Linked DNA regions of Companilactobacillus allii. The protein of the gene in region 2 interacts with the protein of the main gene of each other region in a pairwise test. Links are inferred from orthologs where the notes say so. Each region holds a gene or a part of one and is shown on either strand. Other genes may lie near its edges.

The links. The genes of interacting proteins can lie anywhere in the genome.
Region 1: the proteins of dnaE (region 2) and dnaX interact in binary tests that used the Escherichia coli proteins (3 or more experiments, as listed by UniProt). The link is inferred for Companilactobacillus allii from one-to-one orthologs.
Region 3: the proteins of dnaE (region 2) and rplL interact in binary tests that used the Escherichia coli proteins (3 or more experiments, as listed by UniProt). The link is inferred for Companilactobacillus allii from one-to-one orthologs.

Annotation. Positions count from the first base shown.
Region 1 is NZ_CP019323.1:64,403-67,326, reverse strand. It holds dnaX (DNA polymerase III subunit gamma/tau), read left to right. Parts: upstream 1-560; coding sequence 561-2,288; downstream 2,289-2,924. Other genes in the region: recR (recombination mediator RecR), read left to right, coding at 2,644-2,924; BTM29_RS00335 (YbaB/EbfC family nucleoid-associated protein), read left to right, coding at 2,311-2,640; BTM29_RS00350 (nucleoside deaminase), read left to right, coding at 1-308. UniProt on the Escherichia coli protein: Part of the beta sliding clamp loading complex, which hydrolyzes ATP to load the beta clamp onto primed DNA to form the DNA replication pre-initiation complex.
Region 2 is NZ_CP019323.1:2,085,839-2,094,906, reverse strand. What follows is about bases 2,345-6,202. They hold dnaE (DNA polymerase III subunit alpha), read left to right. Parts: upstream 2,345-2,675; coding sequence 2,676-6,002; downstream 6,003-6,202. Other genes in these bases: pfkA (6-phosphofructokinase), read left to right, coding at 6,103-6,202; BTM29_RS10375 (YjzD family protein), read right to left, coding at 2,391-2,582. Also shown: rnz (ribonuclease Z), read left to right, coding at 1-52; BTM29_RS10395 (SDR family NAD(P)-dependent oxidoreductase), read left to right, coding at 86-883; BTM29_RS10390 (lipopolysaccharide assembly protein LapA domain-containing protein), read left to right, coding at 895-1,215; rpmF (50S ribosomal protein L32), read left to right, coding at 1,303-1,485; BTM29_RS10380 (hypothetical protein), read left to right, coding at 1,540-2,265; more of pfkA, read left to right, coding at 6,203-7,062; pyk (pyruvate kinase), read left to right, coding at 7,108-8,877; BTM29_RS10355 (DUF4931 domain-containing protein), read left to right, coding at 8,977-9,068. UniProt on the Escherichia coli protein: DNA polymerase III is a complex, multichain enzyme responsible for most of the replicative synthesis in bacteria. This DNA polymerase also exhibits 3' to 5' exonuclease activity. The alpha chain is the DNA polymerase catalytic subunit.
Region 3 is NZ_CP019323.1:66,888-69,694, reverse strand. It holds rplL (50S ribosomal protein L7/L12), read left to right. Parts: upstream 1-1,123; coding sequence 1,124-1,492; downstream 1,493-2,807. Other genes in the region: BTM29_RS00350 (nucleoside deaminase), read left to right, coding at 2,188-2,676; BTM29_RS00355 (class I SAM-dependent methyltransferase), read left to right, coding at 1,581-2,183; rplJ (50S ribosomal protein L10), read left to right, coding at 584-1,090; rplA (50S ribosomal protein L1), read left to right, coding at 1-390. UniProt on the Escherichia coli protein: The binding site for several of the GTPase factors involved in protein synthesis (IF-2, EF-Tu, EF-G and RF3). Is thus essential for accurate translation.

The DNA of each region.
Region 1 (2,924 bases), 2.0 Mb from region 2 along the record:
AAATAATTGCAATAGAAGAAGCTTGTAGAACTATTGGCAGTTGGAGATTAGAGAACACAAGTCTTTTTGTGACGCTTGAGCCATGTCCAATGTGTGCTGGTGCTATTATTAATAGTCGTATTGAAGAAGTCATTTTTGGTGCTAATGATCCTAAAGCAGGATCGGTAGGATCCATCAATAACTTATTGACTGAGACACGCTATAATCATCAGCCAACTGTATTGGCAAATGTTAAGGAAAAAGAAACTGGGGATCTTTTAAGAAACTTCTTTAGAGAAATCCGTCTGAATAGTGGTAAAAAGAATTAATTTATAGTATGATAGTTATTGCCGAAAGGCCTTAGGGCAATGGTGCTCTTGTGAATCGTGTCAGATTCGGAAGAAAGCAGCACTAAGTGAGTTGCATCATGTGCCTTTTGTTATGTAAATTAGCCTCCTAATCTAAAAGATTAGGAGTTTTTTATTTCACTTTTTTAAGAAAATATTCTGAATATTAAATCTATAAGTTAAAGTAGTTATTTGTGGTAAAATTTAAGTACTGTAGTTATGTAAGGAGGAAGTATGGCATATCAAGCACTATATCGAGTTTGGCGTCCCCAAACTTTTTCAGATGTAATTGGTCAAGGCGTTATTACACAGACTTTGCGTAATGCGGTCGCTAGTAAAATGACCAGTCATGCTTATCTATTCAGCGGTCCTCGTGGTACTGGTAAAACGTCTTGTGCTAAGATTTTGGCTAAGGCTGTTAACTGCTTGAATCCTCATGATGGTGAACCATGCAATGAATGTGAGATTTGTCTTGCAGCTAATGAGAATCGACTGAATGATGTTATCGAGATAGATGCCGCCTCTAATAACGGTGTTGAAGAAATTCGTGATATTCGTGATAAGGTCAAATATGCACCAACCGAAGCTAAGTTCAAAGTTTATATTATCGATGAAGTACATATGCTTTCACAAGGTGCCTTCAACGCATTGTTAAAGACACTTGAGGAACCACCTGCCAATGTAATGTTTATCTTAGCAACGACTGAACCACAAAAAATTCCGGCAACAATTATATCTAGAACCCAAAGCTTCACATTTAGAAGAATTTCACGTCAAGATATATTAGAACGTATGGTTTATATTTTGAATGATAAGAATATTAAGTATGATGAAGAAGCTTTGAACATTATTGCGGCCTCAGCTGAAGGTGGTATGCGTGATGCACTAAGCATTTTGGATCAGGCATTGTCGTATGGCGATGATGAGTTGACCTTAAAAAATGCTCAAGAAGTTACCGGTGCCCTTAGTAATGAACAAATAGTCGCCTATATGACTGCTATTGCTGATAATAAGCCAGCAGATGCCTTAAATAGTCTTTATCAGATACTTGCTAGTGGACGTTCAGCAACACGATTTACTGAGATGATAATTCGAGTTTGCCGTAATTTGATTTTGTATAATTCTAATTCAGATCTATCTGATCAAATGGACAAATCTGTTATGACAGATGAATTGTTAACTATTGCTACGAAGTTTGATAATGCCAGGTTGTTTTATATAGTTGATCAAGTCAGTGCGACCCAAAAAAACCTGAAGAATTCTAATCAAACTGACGTTTATATGGAAATTTTAACGGTAAAAATAAGTGAACTTAAAATTCAACAACCTCAAATCACTGCTCCAAAGCAAAATTCACAGACTCCTATCGTTGATAATAGTGAAATTGATAAATTAAGTGATGAAATTGTTAGTCTTAAACAAGAAGTTAAACAGTTATCTGATAATTCTAATCACAGAACTGAACAAAAAACTGCAAGTACAAAACCCACTAAACGTGCTGGCGGAGTTCGTATCAATAAAACAGCAATTTATCAAGTATTGGAAAAGGCCACAAAAAAAGATTTAATTACTGTGAAGGATATTTGGCCTGATTTGATGAGTATGCTTTCAGTTACACAACGTTCGATAATGAGTGTTTCAGATCCAGTTGCTGCTTGTGACAGCGGTATTGTCGTGGCGTTTGATTATGAAATGTGGTTTGAAAAAGCACAAGAAGATCATGAATTCATTGACGAGTTAACTAATAATGTAAGTAAACTGTTAAAAAAAGATTATCAAATCGTCTTAGTTCCGAAAGCACAATGGCCAGTAGTACGTAAAGAATACATTGATAATAATATTGATTTATCTAAGAGTGAAAATGTAGAATCTAAACAAGAACAAAAACAGACTGATCCAACTGTCGATGAGGCTTTAAAGTTATTTGGTAATGATGGAGCAGTTGAAATTAAAGATGACTAATAAGAATTAAGGAGGAATTATTATGAGTAAAGGAATGCCAAATATGGGTGGAATGGGTGGAAACATGGGTAACATCATGCGCCAAGCTCAAAAAATGCAAAAAGAAGTAGCAGCAGCACAAGAGTTATTAAGTAAAACAGAATATGTTGGTAACTCAGTTGACGACTTTGCAGTTGTTAAAATGAATGGTGATAAAAAGATTATAGATATAAAAATCGATGAAAAGATTATTGATCCAGATGATCCAGATACATTGCAGGATATGTTGATTGATGCATTGAATGATGGATTTTCAAAGGTCGACAAAGATAAAGATGCTAAGTTAGGCAAATACACAAACGGGTTGATGTAATCAATGAGATATCCAGAGCCAATTTCAAAATTAATTGATAGTTATATGACATTACCAGGAATAGGTCGTAAAACGGCCACTAGAATGGCGTTCTTTACATTAGGAATGGACAAAAGTCAGGTACAAGAATTTGCTGATAACTTAATGTCTGCTAAGACAGACCTTAAGTCATGCAAGATCTGTGGCAATATTACAACAGATGATATTTGTTCCATTTGTAGTGATAAGGATCGTGACCAATCAACAATCTTGGTAGTTGAACAGCCAAAAGATATAATGTCACT
Region 2 (9,068 bases):
CACCAAAGTAGTTAATGATTTTGACATTTATGATGTACCATTTAAAATATAGAGTGCATACAATATTTCTAGAGAGGATTAAGTGATGAGTAATCTATTAAATCAAACAGTTTTAGTTACTGGAGCATCTTCTGGAATTGGTAAGGATGTTGCTATCAACGCTGCTAAATTAGGTGCCAACTTAATTTTAGTTGCTCGTAATGAAGATAAACTTTCTCAAGTAAAAAATGAATGTATTCGTGTTGGCGCTGAATCTGCACATCATGAATATATTTTGATCGACATGAGTGATCCTAAACAAATCAACTCTGGTGTTGATCAGGCATTTGAAATTTTTGAAAATATTGATATATTAGTAAATGCTGCTGGATTTGGTGATTTTTCAAAATATTTGGATACTGATTTTGCTACAGTTGAAAAAATGTTTCGTGTCAATGTCTTAGGATTGATGTTAATGACAAGACTTGTTGCTGGGAAAATGATTGATAACGGTCATGGACACATACTTAATGTGGGCTCAATGTCTGGTAAAATGTCAACGCCTAAATCATCTGTTTATTCGGCAACCAAAGCAGCTGTTATTGCATTTTCTGATGGTTTAAGGTTGGAACTTAAGCCATTGAATGTTAAAGTAACAACTATTAACCCAGGTCCGGTTGCAACTAATTTCTTCAGTATTGCTGATCATAACGGTGGTTACTTGGATTCCGTAAAGGCATTTGTTTTGGATCCAGACAAGTTAGCATGGAAAATTGTTGGTGCTTTTAATACAAATAAACGTGAAATAAATTTACCAAGATTGATGGAACTAGGTGCAGTATTGTATAAGCTTGCACCAAATGTTGGAGATTATTTTGCCGCAACTTTAGGAAATCGTAAGTAGGGGATGACTTTATGAGTAGTAAACAGTCAAAATTTGTAATTGGGCTGATAATTGCTTTAATCGTGGTTATTTTTGCGGTCTTGAATGTGAATCCAGTTACAGTTAGTTTTGGTTTCACACATGTTAAATTACCATTGATTATTTTGATTATTGTGTCATTATTGCTAGGGGCAATTATTACTATGCTTTTGGCAAGTTCTGGAAGTAGTAAAAAGGATAATAATAAATTATCCAGAAGTGCTAAGAAACAAATTTCTAATGTAAAAGTATCGAATGATAGTCAAATTGCCGATGCTTTAAAGGAAAATCAGACGAAAAAACAAACAAAATAGTAAATTTGCTTGCTCAAACGTTTTTATGATAGTATTATATTAAACGTTAGATTTGATTAAGTAATATAAATAAAGGAGTTTTTAAATATGGCTGTTCCAAAGAGAAAAACATCAAAACAAAGAAAACGTCAAAGACGTGGACATATCAAATTAGATACACCAAACATGCAATTCGACGTTGCTACTGGTGAATATCGTATTAGTCACCATGTATCACCATCAGGTATGTACAAGGGTGAAAAAGTTATCGAAGATAAGAAAGAAGCTTAATTAAAAGCCAAGTAAATTATGCTTGGCTTTTTTTTAATAAACGGGGAAATCACAATGAAGAAGTTAAAATATTTATTTTTAATGTTAGTGCCTGTATTCTTCATATTATTGACTGGATGTTCAAAACTAGATTTATCAACCACCAAAGATGAATATTCTGCTAACGGTTTAGTTGCTGTTGTTAAAGGTAAAGCAACTGATTATGACAAACTTACTTATACAGTAGGTGGTGTGACTAAAAAGGTCTCTGTCAGTGATGATCACTTCGCCATCTCTGTTCCTGTTTCAAACAAGTCGCAAAATGTTAGAATTAAGGCCACAAAGGGTGATGATACTAAGACATCTATCGTTAAAGTAAAAAAATCCAAGACCTTAATTGATTACACAACTTTTGCTCAACAGTATAATTTCATGAATTTGAAGATGGGCAATCAAACTGATCAATTACCTTTAATAGCCCAAAATGGTATTTTTAAATATACGACTTCTAATGGAACTAAGTTACGAATCAATGTTCAAAATGGACAGATGATGGGTCTTGCTATGAACATTACTTATAAAACTATGAAATCTAAAAAGGGTATGAAGGCCTTTGGTACTGACCTAGTACTTATTTCTCAGTTTATTGGTGCTGATGGTAAGCAAGTTGTAAAAGATCTTGGTAAAGAGGTTAAAGATGCTCAAGGTGGAACTACTACCATGAAACAGATAACTTCTAAAGGTATTAATTACAATGTTAATTTAGCAACTAGTGATTTTTATATGTATATTACTAAATAAAAAATGAGACTATTAAATCAGTTTAAATTACTGATAAATATAGTCTCATTTTTGTTTGATAAAATATCGTGTATAGTTGTAATGCTTAGATAAACTTTTAAAGACACAAAAAAAGCGCTTATTGATTAAGCGCGATCTTTTTTATCACTATCTAGCAGCAATGGAATTATGCTGAAGATAATGGCAAATACTACAGTAACAATCATTGTTTGTTCTGAACTAAATGTTTGTTGGTTCAATGCACCACCAATAAATCCAGCAACTTGACCTAAAACAATTGCCCAAAAAATTACAGCAACATATCTCATTTCTTCCATCTCACTTTCTCCAGTAGTTTAGCACAAAAACAGATTTTGCCCAATAAAGTTCCATCTGATTTTGATATAATTTTAACCAAAGGGGGCGACAAAATGCAAACACAATTACAAGTGATGAGCAGTTTTAGTTTGCTGCACAGTCCCGTAAAGCTACCTGAACTAGTTGATGAGGCTAGTAAACGAGGTTACTCATCGATTGCTCTAACTGATATAGACAATTTATATGGTTCAATTGATTTTTATAAGTATGCTAAAAAATCTGGAGTGAAGCCAATTATTGGAATGGTTGCAAACCTACTTGGTATTCAAGATGAAGTAAATACTTATTCACTTATCTTATTGGCAAAAAACGATGCTGGATACCATAATCTTATAAAAATATCTTCACAAATAATGTCTTCTCATGATTCTATAAATATTGATTCTATCAAGCAATTTATGTCAGATATATTTGTTATCACTCCAGCTGATCAGTCTGAAATCTTGGTTTCAGATAATACTGGAGACTATTTTAGAAAATTAAAAGATGTAACAGATCCTAATTCTATTTTTTTAGGAGTGGGATTATATTCTGAACAAATTGATAATGTAAAACAGATCAAAGAAATCTCAAATAGTACTGATATCCCAATGTCAGCACTTGGCGACGTTAGGTATATAAACGAAGATGATCACTTATCGTATCAGGTATTAAATAATTTGAGAACTGGGGAAAAATTTGAAAATATTAACCAGGTAATTGAAAATGGTGATCATTATTTACGGAAAGCTGATGTATTTGAAACTGATTTTGCAAATTTTGATATGCAAAGTGCAGTAGCGACTTCTAATCAGATTGCTGATCAATGTAATGTTGAAATTGAATTTAAGGAAACGCAATTACCTAAGTTTGAATCACCGAATAATTTAACGTCAGAAAGTTTTTTGAGAGATTTAGCCACTCGAGGATTAAATAAAAGACTGGATGGTAAAGTCACAAGTGATTACGTTAAACGTCTGAATTATGAATTGAGTGTTATAGAAGAGATGGGGTTCTCGGATTACTTTTTGATAGTCTGGGATGTTATAAAGCATGCACACGAAGTCGGTATTAGAACTGGTCCTGGACGTGGGTCAGCAGCTGGTTCATTGGTTTCGTATACGTTAGGAATAACGCAAGTGGACCCTATAAAGTATGATTTGCTGTTTGAGCGGTTTTTAAACCCTCAACGGGTAAATATGCCAGATATCGATTTAGACCTCCCAGATGACCGCAGAGACGAAATGGTAATGTATATGCATGATAAATATGGATCAACTCATATGGCACAGATTATTACCTTTGGCACATTAGCTGCAAAAATGGCTTTGCGTGATATTTCTAGGACTTTTAGTCAAACATCGTTTCAATTGACTCAATGGTCAAATGCAATTCCACGTAAGTTAAATATTACGCTTGAAGAATCAATTAACGAATCTAACACTTTAAAGGATCTAGTTGAAAGCTCCCAGGAGAATCAATTGATCTTCAAGGTTGCTAGAAGAGTTGAGGGTATTCCTAGACATTATTCTACTCACGCTGCAGGAATTGTTTTGAGTAAAAAGCCAATGACTGATATCGTTGCCGTTCAGTTGGAAGATGACGGGATTAATCTGACTCAGCAAACAAAGAATAATGTTGAAAGCGTTGGATTACTTAAAATGGATTTCTTAGGTTTAAGAAATCTAACCATATTGGATAAAGCGATTAAACTTATTTCTAAGAAATATAAAAAAGAGTTCGTTCCAGAAAGAATTCCTTTGAATGACCAAAAAACTCTTGAATTGTTTCAAAGAGGGGATACTGATGGTGTTTTCCAATTTGAATCTGACGGAATTAAAAGTGTCTTGAGGCAATTGAAACCGACTAGTTTTAATGATGTTGTAGCAACTAATGCGCTGTATCGTCCTGGTCCAATGCAAAATATTTCAACATTTATTGCACGTAAACATGGCTCAGAACCTGTTACATATCCGGATTCTTCACTAGAAAAGATACTTGAGCCAACGTATGGGATCTTGGTATACCAAGAACAAGTTATGCAGGCGTCATCAAAGATGGCTGGTTTTTCATTAGCAGATGCCGATATTTTGCGGCGTGCCATTAGTAAAAAAAATGAATTATTGATGGATGAAAATCGCAAAAAGTTTGTAGAAGGTGCTGTAAAGCTAGGCCATGATCGTGATGCGGCTGAGAAGGTTTACAAATATATAGAAACATTTGGTAATTATGGATTCAATAAATCTCACTCTGTAGCTTATTCCATGGTGGCTTTTTGGCTGGCATATATTAAAGTTCATTTCCCACAGATATTTTTTATCTGTCTGATGAATGCTAATTTAAATAGTGAAAAGAAAATCACAACATATATTCAAGCTGCTAAAGATAAATTTATTCCAATTAAAAACGTGAATATTAATCAAAGTAATGCAACTTTTAAAATGGATGATGACGGTATCCGCTTTGGATTTTTAAGTGTCAAAGGGATGCGAAGAGATTTAGCAGAAAATATAATTCAAGAACGTCAAAAAAATGGTGAGTATACTAGTGTGTTGAATTTCTTACAAAGAATAGATATTCGATTTGTTAAAGATGACTATTTGGATCCATTGATTTTGTCAGGAGTATTTGATTCGTTTAATCGTAATCGACGGGAATTGATGCTTGATTTCAAAGACTTAATAGAGAGTATGCAACTTGCGGGGGATAATTTATCACTATTTGATGTCTTAGATCCGAAGAAAAATGTTGTGGATGACTACTCTTTAACTGAAAAATTAAATCAAGAAAAAAAATTTCTAGGAGTTTATGTATCGGGACATCCGGTTGAGAAGTATCGTGAGCGGTTATTAAATATAAATACAGTTAAAATTTCTAATTTGAAGGATTTCAAAAAGAGCAATGTGTCTATTTTAGGATTAATAAAGCGTCCACGTGTTATTCGAACTAAAAAGGGGCAGAAAATGTGTTTTGCGACTGTAGAAGATGAAACTGGTTCCATCTCAGTAACAATTTTTCCAAAATTATTTCAGAAATTAGAAAATGTTGAATTAGAAGGCAAAATTTTTCTAATTGTTGGTCGTGCAGATGATGGAATGAGGGGGGATTTGGAATTTATTGCCGATAAATTCAACGATCCCAAACAATACACAGTTAAGTTACCTAAAAATAAATTATATTTAAGAGTAAGCTTTGCGTTTGATAATGAAGACAATTTGTCAAAACTATATAAATTGATAGAAAGTTCACCTGGGAAAATTCCAGTGATACTTTATCGAGAGAGAACTAAGCAGGCAGTAATCTTAAAGTCGAATCGTTGGATAAACTTTTCTGATGAAATTGGGCAAAAGTTAGAAGATTTATTAGGCAAAAAAAATGTTTTCCTTAAAAATAGTGACTAATTTCACCTTAAAACGTTTTCAACCCTACAAACTATTCTCTAAAAATGTTATATTTTATAAGGTTTTGTTTTTGAAACAAATAAATTTGGAGTGTGAACAAATGAAGCGGATTGGTATTTTAACCAGTGGTGGAGATGCCCCTGGAATGAACGCTGCTATTAGAGCAGTCACACGTAGAGCCCTAGACAAGGGACTTGAAGTGTTTGGTATCAATTATGGATATGCAGGATTAGTTGCTGGGGATATCTTCCCACTAACAGCTGCTGATGTATCTGACCGTATTCAACGTGGTGGAACTTTCTTGTATTCTGCAAGATATCCTGAATTCGCCAAAGTAGAAGGTCAGCTTAAGGGTATTGAACAACTTAAGAAATTTGGAATTGATGCATTAGTTGTTATCGGTGGAGATGGCTCATATCACGGTGCTTTGCGTCTAACAGAGCATGGATATAATGCTGTCGGTCTACCAGGTACAATTGATAATGATATTCCTTATACTGATTTTACAATTGGATTTGATACAGCCGTAAGTACTGTTATTGAATCAATTGATAAAATTAGAGATACAGCTACTTCCCATGAAAGAACTTTTGTTATTGAAGTAATGGGTAGAGGTGCTGGCGATATCGCCTTATGGTCTGGTGTTGCTGGTGGTGCCGAAGAAATTATCGTTCCTGAACGTGAATTTGATATTGCCGAAGTTGCTCAACGTATTAAAGAAGGCCGTGAAAAGGGCAAGAAGCATATGCTTGTTGTTCTTGCTGAGGGTGTTATGCATGCTCAAGAATTTGCTGACAAGCTTAATTCTTATGGTGACTTCCAAGTACGTAGCACTGTTTTAGGACATGTACAACGTGGTGGTTCACCTACTGCAAGGGATCGTGTTTTAGCAAGTAAAATGGGTGCTTATGCCGTTGATCTTCTTGAAGATGGCAAAGGTGGAGTAGCCATTGGTATTGAAGACAACAAGTTGACATACCATAATATGCTTGATCTGTTTGATAATAAGCACAAACCTGATTTAAGTTTATACGATTTAAATCAATCATTAAGCAGATAGTTTGTTACAATAAAGACGAATAACATAAAAAAGGGAGATTTCTCGATGAAAAGAACAAAAATCGTAAGTACACTTGGACCCGCATCTAATGATATTGAAACAATTACAAAGTTGGTTGAATCAGGCGCAAATGTTTTCCGTTTCAACTTCTCACATGGTGATCATGAAGAACATTTATCACGTATGAACATGGTTCATGAAGCTGAAAAGATTACAGGTAAGACAGTTGGTATCGTTCTTGATACAAAGGGTGCTGAAATCCGTACAACTGTTCAAGATGGTGGCAAGTTTGAAGCTAAAATCGGTGAAACAATCCGTATTTCTATGGATGATTCATTAACTGGTAATCCAGAAAAGATTGCTGTTACATATCCTGGTTTGTACGATGATACACATGTCGGTGGTCACGTATTGATCGATGATGGTCTTGTTGATCTTAAGATTACAGAAAAAGATGACAAAAACCGTGAATTAGTTACAGAAGTACAAAATGACGGTATGATCGGTTCACGTAAGGGTGTTAATGCACCTGGTGTTGAAATTCGCCTACCAGGTATCACAGAAAAAGATGCCAGTGATATTCGTTTTGGTTGTGACAACGCTATTGACTTCATCTCAGCTTCATTTGTTCGTAAAGCACAAGATGTTCTTGATATTCGTGAAATTCTTGAAGAAAAACATATGGAACAAGTACAAATCTTCCCTAAGATCGAATCACAAGAAGGTATCGACAATATCGATTCTATCTTGAAGGTTTCAGATGGTTTGATGGTTGCTCGTGGTGACATGGGTGTTGAAATTCCATTTGAAAACGTACCGTTTGTTCAAAAGAGCTTGATCCAAAAATGTAATGCTTTAGGTAAACCAGTTATTACAGCTACACAAATGCTTGATTCAATGCAAGAAAACCCACGTCCTACACGTGCCGAAGTTACTGATGTTGCTAACTCTGTTCTTGATGGTACAGATGCAACTATGCTTTCTGGTGAAAGTGCTAACGGTGATTATCCTGTTGAATCAGTTGCAGCAATGGCTAAAATTGACGAACGTACAGAAAAAGAATTAGACAAGAGTAACCAATTGGCTATTCAAAGATTCGAAGAATACAAAGGCTCAAACGTTACAGAATCAATCGGTGAATCTGTTGTTAGAACTGCTGAAGAATTGAACATTAAGACAATTGTTACAGCTACTAAATCAGGTTACACAGCTCGTATGATTTCTAAGTATCGTCCAAGTGCTGATATTCTTGCTATTACATTCGACGAAACAACACAACGTGGATTGACAGTTAACTGGGGTGTACAACCTATCGTTGCTGACAAACCTGCTAATACAGATGAAATGTTTGATCTTGCTTCTAAGAAAGCTCAAGAACTTGGCTTTGCTAAAGAAGGAGATTTAATTCTTATCGTTGCTGGTGTTCCAGTTGGTGAAAGTGGTACAACAAACGTTATGAAGATCCAACTAATTGGTTCAAAGTTAGTTAAGGGTCAAGGTGTTGGTGAAGAATCAATCGTTGGTAATACTGTAGTTGCTCATTCAGCTAAAGAAGCTAACGATAAAGTTAAAGAAGGAGATATCCTTGTTACAGAAATGACTGACAAAGATTATCTTCCAGCTCTTGAAAAAGCAAGTGCCGTAGTTGTTGAAAACGGTGGTTTGACTTCACATGCAGCCGTAGTTGGTATTGCTATGGGTCTACCAGTTGTTGTTGGTGCTAAAGATGCTACAAACTTGATTAATGATGGCGAAACAGTCACTGTTGACTCAAGACGTGGTGTTATTTACAAGGGTGCTTCACGTTCTCTATAATTAACAAAAATAATTAATTGAAATTTATTAAAAGTACTGAAGGGGATTCTGATCAAATCCTTTTCAGTATTTTTGTATACATAAAAAAGGAGATTTAATTTGGATGAAAATGACCTATTGATTTTCCAACTTGATGTAGCTAAAGGGAAACCAAGGGATACAAAAAAGAAAGCTGCAATCTGTCCATTTTG
Region 3 (2,807 bases), 2.0 Mb from region 2 along the record:
GATGATCTTGTTGAAAAGATCCAAGATGGCTGGTTGGACTTTGATGTTGCTGTTGCAACACCACCAATGATGGCTAAAGTTGGACGTTTAGGTCGTGTACTTGGACCTAAAGGCTTGATGCCTAACCCTAAGACAGGTACTGTAACAATGGATGTTACAAAGGCTGTTAACGATGTTAAGGCTGGACAAGTTACTTACCGTGTAGATCCTAATGGATTGATTCACGCACCTATTGGTAAATTGTCATTTGATACAGAGAAGATTGCTGCTAACTTTGACGCATTCTACGAAACTATCGCAAAGGCACGTCCAGCATCATTGAAGGGTAACTATATTGTTAGTGTTAATATGACATCAACATTTGGCCCTGGTCTAAAGATCAACGCTTAGTGTTGACTAATAACCAAAATAATGATAACGTACAATAGTTGATTTCTACCGAAGACTCAGGTGATGTGAATCTTAATATCCTGCCGAGGCCAGAAGATTGTTAATTAATCTCTGTGTCTTTCGGGCGCAGAGATTTTATTTTAGCCGAAATTTGTAGAGTTAACTAAATAAATTGTGGAGGTGAAACATAAAAATGAAGCAAGAAAAATTATCACAAAAAGAAGCACTAGTTACAGGAGTTGCTGCTAGTTTAAAGGATGCTAAGTCAGTTATTGTTGTTGACTACTTAGGTCTTACAGTTGAACAAGCTACTTCTATGCGTGCCGAATTACGTGAGCAAGGTGCTACTATGAAGGTTATTAAGAACACTGTCTTAAGACGTGCTGCTGAAGAAGCTGGATTAGATGGTCTTGAAGAATTCTTCGTTGGCCCAACAGCCATCGCTTATTCTAATGAAGATCCAGTTGCACCTGCTAAGGTTGCTGCTAAATATGCCAAAGATGTTGAATCCGTTGAAATCAAGGGTGGAATCATCGAAGGCAAGGCTGCTACACTTGAAGAAATTCAAGCACTTGCAACACTACCAAACAGAGATGGCTTGCTATCTATGTTGGTATCTGTATTACAAGCTCCAGTTCGCGACTTCGCATTGGCTGTTAAAGCTGTTGCTGAAAAGAAAGACGACGAACCAGCTGCTTAATTAAAAAACAAACATAATTTGGAGGACATTAAAATGGCTTTAGATACACAAAAGATTATCGATGATTTAAAAGATGCTTCAATTCTAGAACTTAACGACCTTGTTAAGGCTATCGAAGAAGAATTTGACGTTACAGCTGCTGCACCAGTTGCTGCAGGTGCTGCTGCAGGTGGCGAAGCTGCTGCTGAAAAGGATTCATTTGATGTTGAACTTACAGAAGCAGGTCAAGAAAAGGTTAAGGTTATCAAGGAAGTTCGTGGTATCACTGGACTTGGCTTGAAGGACTCAAAGGACCTTGTTGATGGTGCTCCTAAGGTTATCAAGGAAGGCGTTGCTAAGGCTGACGCTGATGACATGAAGTCAAAACTTGAAGCTGTTGGCGCAACAGTTACATTGAAATAATAACTTTTAATAAGTTTATTATGATAAAATTAATCCTCGTAAGAGGATTATTTTTTTGTTCTCATTTTCGTTTAGGAAGGAAACCAATATGGCTAATCAATATTTTGAGAATTCAGCTGATCTAGAACATGAACTAAAAGATTTCAATTTTACTTTAAGAAATAATAATTTTACCTTTACTTCAGATAGTGGGGTATTCTCACGACAAACAGTGGATTTTGGATCACGAGTTTTGATTGAGGCAATTGATTTTGAAAACATTCCTGCGGGTAATATCTTAGATGTAGGTTGTGGTTATGGACCAATCGGGTTGTCTCTAGCAAAAGAACAAGACCAGCGTAATGTAGACATGACGGATGTTAATTTACGTGCTATAGATCTTGCTAAAAAGAATGCTAAATCCAATAAAGTGAATAATATTAATATTTTTGAATCCAATATGTATGAAAAAGTTACTGAAAATTATTCATTGATAGTTTCTAATCCACCAATCCGTGCTGGTAAAAATGTTGTTTCTGGAATAATTAGTGGTGCTGCAAGTCACTTAGTGGCAAACGGCGAGCTATGGATAGTTATTCAAAAGAAACAAGGTGCTCCATCAGCTAAAAAATTAATGGAAGCTACTTATGGTAATGTTGATGTCGTTACTAAATCTAAGGGATATTATATCTTGAGAAGCAAGTTGGCATAATAATATGATTTTTTCGGAAGAACAAATTAATAATTATATGGACGAAGCTATTGGTGAAGCTTTGAAAGCCAAGAGTAGATCAGAGGTTCCAATCGGTTGTATTATTGTTAATAATACAACTGGTGAAGTAATTGGTCGTGGATCTAACGAAAGAGAAGAGACTCAGGATGCTATTAAGCATGCTGAAATAATTGCAATAGAAGAAGCTTGTAGAACTATTGGCAGTTGGAGATTAGAGAACACAAGTCTTTTTGTGACGCTTGAGCCATGTCCAATGTGTGCTGGTGCTATTATTAATAGTCGTATTGAAGAAGTCATTTTTGGTGCTAATGATCCTAAAGCAGGATCGGTAGGATCCATCAATAACTTATTGACTGAGACACGCTATAATCATCAGCCAACTGTATTGGCAAATGTTAAGGAAAAAGAAACTGGGGATCTTTTAAGAAACTTCTTTAGAGAAATCCGTCTGAATAGTGGTAAAAAGAATTAATTTATAGTATGATAGTTATTGCCGAAAGGCCTTAGGGCAATGGTGCTCTTGTGAATCGTGTCAGATTCGGAAGAAAGCAGCACTAAGTGAGTTGCATCATGTGCCTTTTGTTATGTAAATTAGCCTCCTAA